One region of the Streptomyces sp. NPDC056883 genome, then DNA from elsewhere that is predicted to be linked to it. Evidence: predicted binding sites of a transcription regulator. Region 1 holds the regulator's gene; the other holds the start of a gene.
The links. Region 1 encodes HrcA, which represses chaperone genes, less so after heat shock. Its sites were predicted from a motif close to TTNGCACTCNGNNNNNCNGAGTGCNAA; they were not measured.
Positions count from the first base shown of each region.

Region 2: the regulator HrcA is predicted to act here: its motif matches at 1,376-1,402, upstream of groES (co-chaperone GroES).

Region 1 covers NZ_JBHUBS010000004.1:137,165-140,567, forward strand. Annotated here, with positions in the region: gene ACFRU2_RS12460 (DUF3097 domain-containing protein) at 1-292, opposite strand, end outside; gene ACFRU2_RS12465 (MBL fold metallo-hydrolase) at 321-1,046, opposite strand; gene hrcA (heat-inducible transcriptional repressor HrcA) at 1,198-2,214, shown strand; gene dnaJ (molecular chaperone DnaJ) at 2,215-3,351, shown strand.
Region 2 covers NZ_JBHUBS010000005.1:158,584-161,986, forward strand. Annotated here, with positions in the region: gene groL (chaperonin GroEL) at 1-789, opposite strand, end outside; gene groES (co-chaperone GroES) at 926-1,234, opposite strand; gene ACFRU2_RS15310 (response regulator transcription factor) at 2,127-2,813, shown strand; gene ACFRU2_RS15315 (sensor histidine kinase) at 2,806-3,403, shown strand, end outside.

The sequences.
Region 1 (3,403 bases):
CGGGGACGGCGAGGGAGCCCGAGGCCGTACGGGCCGGGGCGGCCGGCCCCCGCGCCGGGCGGGTCAGGGTCACCACCGCGCCGTCCAGGAGGAAACCGCGGGGTTCGAGGGGGAAGACGCGGCGCTTGCCGAAGCGGTCCTCCAGGGTGACCGTGCCCGCCTCGCAGGCCACCACCGCGCCGCAGAAGTCCGTACCCGCCACCTCGACCACCAGATCGGGATCGGCCGGCACCTCCGGCACGGGCTTGGCGCGCTTCCACTGCGGGGTCAGGTCGGGGGAGTACTCACGCATCCGGCCGAGGGTAGGAGAGCGGGCCGTCTCAGGTGTCCGACACGCCGAAACGGGCCGCCAGTGTGTCGCGTTGGGCACGTACGAAGGCCGCGTCGACCACCGCTCCGTGACCCGGTACGTACAGAGCGTCGTCCCCGCCCAGGGCGAGGAGCCGGTCCAGGGCCGCCGGCCACTGCCGCGGCACCGCGTCCGGACCCGCCTGCGGCTCGCCCGATTCCTCGACCAGGTCCCCGCAGAAGACCACCTCGCGCTCACCGGGCACGAAGGCGGCCAGATCGTACCGGGTGTGCCCCGGGCCCACGTTCGCCAGCAGCACCTGCACCCCGCCCAGGTCGAGCGTCCACTCGCCCGACACCAGGTGCCGGGGGAGCACCAGCAGATCCGCCGCCTCGGCCGCCTCGGCCGCCGCCAGGCCGTGCCGGACCGCGTCCGCCCGCAGCTCGTCCCGGCTCACGGAGAGCAGGGCGTCCAGCCCGACCGGACCGTAGACCTCGGCCCCCGCGAACGCCGCACCGCCCAACACGTGGTCGAAATGTCCGTGTGTGAATGCGAGATGGGTCACGCGCCGGCCCGCCAGCCACTCCGCTTCGGTGCGCACCAGCGCCCCTTCGCGCAGGGAGGACCCGGGGTCGATCAGAAGGGCGGAATCCTCGCCCACCACCAGTCCCACGGTGCAGTCCCACACCGGCAGGCGTCGCCGGCCGGCCCGTTCGGTGAGCCGTTCCCAGCCCGCCTCTTCCCAACGCACGTCCATGCCGCGACGCTACCTTGGCGGGCCGCCCTTGCTAGGGGTGTACCACCCCGCCGTACACTGACCGGGGGATCTCTGGCACTCGAACGCTCAGAGTGCCAACAGACCGAGTCGGTCGAAGCAACGGACGACGGAAACGATGGAGGTGTGCGCGATGCTCAGCGAACGCAGACTCGAAGTGCTGCGCGCCATCGTCCAGGACTACGTCGGGACGGAGGAGCCGGTCGGCTCCAAGGCGCTCACCGAGCGGCACCGGCTCGGCGTCTCGCCCGCCACCGTGCGCAACGACATGGCCGTGCTGGAGGACGAGGGCTACATCGCCCAGCCCCACACCAGCGCCGGCCGGATCCCCACCGACAAGGGCTACCGCCTCTTCGTCGACAAGCTGGCGGGGGTCAAACCGCTGTCGACGCCCGAGCGCCGGGCCATCCAGAACTTCCTCGACGGGGCCGTGGACCTCGACGACGTCGTCGGCCGTACGGTGCGGCTGCTCGCGCAGCTCACCCGGCAGGTCGCCGTCGTCCAGTACCCGTCGCTCACCCGCTCCACCGTCCGGCACGTCGAGCTGCTCTCGCTGGCCCCGGCCCGCCTGATGCTCGTCCTCATCACGGACACCGGCCGGGTCGAGCAGCGGCTCGTCGACTGCCAGGCCCCCTTCGGGGAGGCCTCGCTCGCGGACCTGCGGGCCCGCCTCAACAGCCGTGTCGTCGGCCGCCGGTTCACCGACGTGCCGCCGCTGGTGAAGGACCTTCCGGAGTCCTTCGAGAACGAGGACCGGGTGACGGTGCGAGCCGTCCTCGACACCCTTCTCGAAACGCTGGTCGAGGAGGCGGAGGAGCGGCTGATGATCGGCGGCACCGCCAACCTCACCCGCTTCGGACACGATTTTCCCCTGACGATCAGGCCGGTGCTCGAAGCGCTGGAGGAGCAGGTCGTGCTCCTCAAGCTGCTGGGCGAGGCCAGTGAGTCGGGAATGGCCGTAAAGATCGGGCATGAGAACGCCTACGAGGGACTGAACTCCACGTCCGTCGTCTCGGTCGGCTACGGTTCGGGCGGCGAAGCAGTCGCCAAACTCGGCGTGGTCGGACCGACCCGCATGGACTACCCCGGAACGATGGGAGCGGTACGCGCAGTGGCACGTTACGTCGGACAGATCCTGGCGGAGTCGTAAGTGGCCACGGACTACTACGCCGTTCTCGGCGTGCGCCGCGACGCATCGCAGGACGAGATCAAGAAGGCATTCCGGCGGCTCGCCCGCGAGCTGCACCCGGATGTGAACCCCGATCCCAAGACGCAAGAGCGTTTCAAGGAGATCAACGCCGCCTACGAGGTCCTCTCGGACCCGCAGAAGAAGCAGGTCTTCGACCTCGGCGGCGACCCGCTGTCCTCCTCGGGCGGCGGCGGAGCCGGCGGCTTCGGAGCGGGCGGCTTCGGCAACTTCTCCGACATCATGGACGCCTTCTTCGGCCAGTCCTCGCAGCGCGGACCGCGCTCGCGGACCCGCCGCGGCCAGGACGCCATGATCCGCCTCGACCTGGAACTGGACGAGGCGGCCTTCGGCACGACCAAGGACATCCAGGTCGACACGGCCGTCGTCTGCACCACCTGTTCCGGCGAGGGTGCCGCCCCCGGCACCTCGGCGCAGACGTGTGACATGTGCCGCGGCCGCGGTGAGGTCTCGCAGGTCACCCGGTCCTTCCTGGGCCAGGTCATGACCTCGCGGCCCTGCCCGCAGTGCCAGGGCTTCGGCACCGTGGTCCCGACCCCGTGCCCCGAGTGCGCGGGCGACGGCCGGGTCCGCTCCCGCCGCAGCCTCACCGTCAAGATCCCGGCCGGCGTCGAGAACGGCACCCGGATCCAGCTCGCGGGCGAGGGCGAGGTCGGCCCCGGCGGCGGCCCCGCCGGCGACCTGTACGTGGAGATCCACGAGCTGCCGCACCCGACGTTCCAGCGGCGCGGGGACGACCTGCACTGCACGGTCACCATCCCGATGACGGCGGCGGCCCTGGGCACCAAGTGCCCGCTGGAGACGCTGGACGGCCTGGAGGAGATCGACATCCGGCCCGGCACCGGGTCCGGGCAGGCGATCCCGCTGCACGGACGCGGCGTCACCCACCTGCGCGGCGGCGGGCGCGGCGACCTGATCGTGCACGTCGAGGTCACCACCCCGGGCAAGCTGGACGCGCAGCAGGAGGACCTGCTGCGCCAGCTGGCCAAGCTGCGCGGCGAGGAGCGGCCGATGGGCCAGTTCGCGCCGGGCCAGCAAGGCCTGTTCAGCCGCCTGAAGGACGCCTTCAACGGGCGCTGAGCAGCGCGCGCAGCAGCGTACGAGAACACCTGCGAGCCTGGTCCGGGAATCC
Region 2 (3,403 bases), on a different contig from region 1:
GACGAGGGTGGAGAGCGCCTCGCCCTCGACGTCCTCGGCGATGATCAGGAGCGGCTTGGAGGCGCCGGCCTGGATGACCTTCTCGAGCAGCGGCAGGAGGTCCTGGATGGAGGAGATCTTGCCCTGGTTGATCAGGATGTACGGGTCATCGAGGATGGCCTCCATACGCTCCTGGTCGGAGACCATGTACGGGGACAGGTAGCCCTTGTCGAAGGCCATGCCCTCGGTGAACTCGAGCTCCAGGCCGAAGGCGTTGGACTCCTCGACGGTGATGACACCGTCCTTGCCGACCTTGTCCATCGCCTCGGCGATGAGGTCACCGACCTGCTGGTCCTGCGCGGAGAGCGCGGCCACGGCGGCGATGTCGGACTTGTCCTCGATCGGACGGGCGGTCGCGAGGAGCTCGTCGGAGACGGCCTTGACCGCGGCGTCGATGCCCTTCTTCAGGGCGGCCGGGGAAGCACCCGCGGCAACGTTGCGCAGACCCTCGCGGACCAGCGCCTGCGCCAGGACGGTGGCGGTGGTGGTGCCGTCACCCGCGACGTCGTTGGTCTTGGTCGCGACCTCCTTGACGAGCTGCGCGCCAAGGTTCTCGTACGGGTCGTCGAGCTCGACCTCACGCGCGATGGTGACACCGTCGTTCGTGATGGTGGGAGCGCCGAACTTCTTGTCGATGACGACGTTGCGGCCCTTGGGACCGATCGTCACCTTCACGGTGTCGGCAAGCTTGTTGACGCCACGCTCAAGGGCGCGACGGGCGTCCTCGTCAAACTTGAGAATCTTCGGCATGGGAGCGGTTCAGCCCTCTCGTTGCTATCCCCGGCCGCTCACCGCGACCGCCTGTCAGACACGAACTACGCCCCTCGCCGCCCGGCATCAGCAGGGGTGACCAGGGGCGTAGCTCAAAGCAAAACTGGAGAAGTGATTACTTCTCGACGATCGCGAGCACGTCGCGGGCCGAGAGGACGAGGTACTCCTCGCCGTTGTACTTCACCTCGGTGCCGCCGTACTTCGAGTACAGGACGACGTCGCCGACGGTGACGTCCAGCGGGAGACGCTGGCCGTCCTCGAAGCGACCCGGGCCCACCGCGAGGACGACGCCCTCCTGGGGCTTCTCCTTCGCGGTGTCCGGGATGACCAGGCCAGAGGCCGTGGTCTGCTCGGCGTCGAGCGGCTGGACCACAATGCGGTCCTCGAGCGGCTTGATGGCAACCTTGGAGCTGGTGGTCGTCACGATCTGACCTTCCGCTTCGGAGATCCGGAGTTAACTGTCTGGGTGGCGACCTTGTCGATCCGTCGTCGCGGGTGCCGGATCCACTGTCGCAGGGTTGGCACTCACCGGGGGCGAGTGCCAGACGCGAGACTATTCCGGGGATTAGCACTCGGTCAAGCGGAGTGCCAATACGCGCCGCTGGTTTCGCGGCCGGGGGCGCCTCGCGCGCGGCGCCGTTGCGCCTCAAACGCCGGCGGGGCTGGGGTTGGCCTGGTGTCGGGTGGGCTGCGGCGGGTGGGTCGGTGCCGGGGCCGGGGTGGGGTGTTGGCCTGGACTGCATGATTTAGGCGCCCCCTGCTCTACTCCGACAGGGCGCGGCATGTTCTCGCGCCACAAATCACGCTCTACGTCCAGGCCAACACCCCACCCCGTCCCCGTCCCCGACCCTCGCCGCAGCCCTCCGACCCCGGCCGGGCGACGATCCGGCGCAGCCATTTCAGCCGTCCGGCGTTTGAGGACCGGGGTCGGAAAATCCAGCCTCGCCGGTGTTTGAGGACCGGGGTCGGAAAATCCAGCCTCGCCGGCGTTTGAGGCGCGGGGTCTGGGGCGGAGCCCCAGGGGGGGGCCGGGCGCAGCCCGGTAGCCCTCCCGGCCGGGGGCATCCCCAGCCCCGCCGGCGTTTGAGGCGCGGGTCCGAGCAGCGCCCGGGGAACGGTGGAAGGGCGGGTAGGGGACTTCGCCCCGCAGGGCCCAGCCGGCCGCACCCGCCCACCGGGCCCGGGGCGGCAGCCCCGCTCGGCCACCGTCGGACGGAGGGCGGCGCAGCGGCGCGAAGCCGGGGAGGCCCGCCAGGGGCGAGCCGCGCGAGTGGCGCGTCAAGAAGGTGCGGCGCCCGGTATGTGAGGCTTGGGGGATGCGGATCCTGGTCGTCGAAGACGAAGTCAGCCTCGCCGATTCACTGCGGCGCGGCCTCTCCGCCGACGGCCACTGGGTCGATCTCGCCCACGACGGCCACCGCGGCCTGGACCTGGCCCTCACCGGAGGCCCGTACGACGTGGTGCTCCTCGACCTGATGCTCCCGGGCCTCTCGGGCTACGAGATCTGCACCCGGATGCGGTCCCACGGCGTCGCCACCCCCGTGCTGATGCTGACCGCCAAGGACGGCGAGTACGACGAGGCCGAGGGGCTGGACTCGGGCGCGGACGACTACCTGACGAAACCGTTCTCCTTCGTCGTCCTCGCCGCCCGCCTCCGCGCACTCACCCGCCGCACGGCCACCGCCGCCGCCCGCCCCGCCGTCCTCCAGGCCGGCGACCTCGTGCTCGACGCCCAGGGCCGCCGCTGCCGCCGGGGCACGCACGAGATCGAGCTGACCGCCCGCGAGCTCGGCGTCCTGGGCTGCCTGATGGAGCAGCCCGGCCGGGCCGTCGCCAAGCAGGACATCCTCGACGAGGTCTGGGACGGCCCGCACGGCATCGACCCGAACATCGTCGAGGTCTACGTCTCCTCGCTCCGCCGGAAGATCGACGCCCCCTTCGGCCGCCGCTCGATCCTCACCGTGCACGGCACCGGCTACCGGATGGCCCCGGACGGTGGCTGAGCCGGGACGGGGGCCGCGTCGGCCCCGCCGCCTCGGGAGCCTCCGCGCACGCGCCGCCGCGGCCGCCGCCCTCGCGATGGCCGCCGTCCTGGCCGCCGGCGGGCTGTGGCTCTACACCCTGTTGCGCGCCAACCTCATCGAGAACACCACCGGCCGCACCGAGCTCGCCGCCCGCAAGGTGGCCGCCCAGTACGACACCGGGAGCCTCCCGGCCGCCGGCCGGCTGCCCGCGCCCGAGGACGGGGTCGACCTGGTCCTCGTACGGAACGCCGCCGGGACGGTCGTGGCCACCAGCGGGGACCTGAAGGACACTCCCGAGGTCACGGAGTTGCGCCCCGCGCCCGGCGAGGACATGCGGTCGGGCGTCCTGCCGCCCGCGCGCCCCGGCGCGCAGCGGCGCGTGGTGGTCGCCGTGGACGCGCCCGGCCCGCCGGGGGCGCACGACGCGCACACCGTCTACGCCGCGACCGTGCTCGGCGACGTGGACGACGCCAACCGGGCCGTCGCGGTCGGGTTGCTGGCCGGTGCGCCTCCGCTGATCGTCTTCGCGGCGGCCCTGGCCTGGTGGGTGACGGGCCATGCGCTGCGCC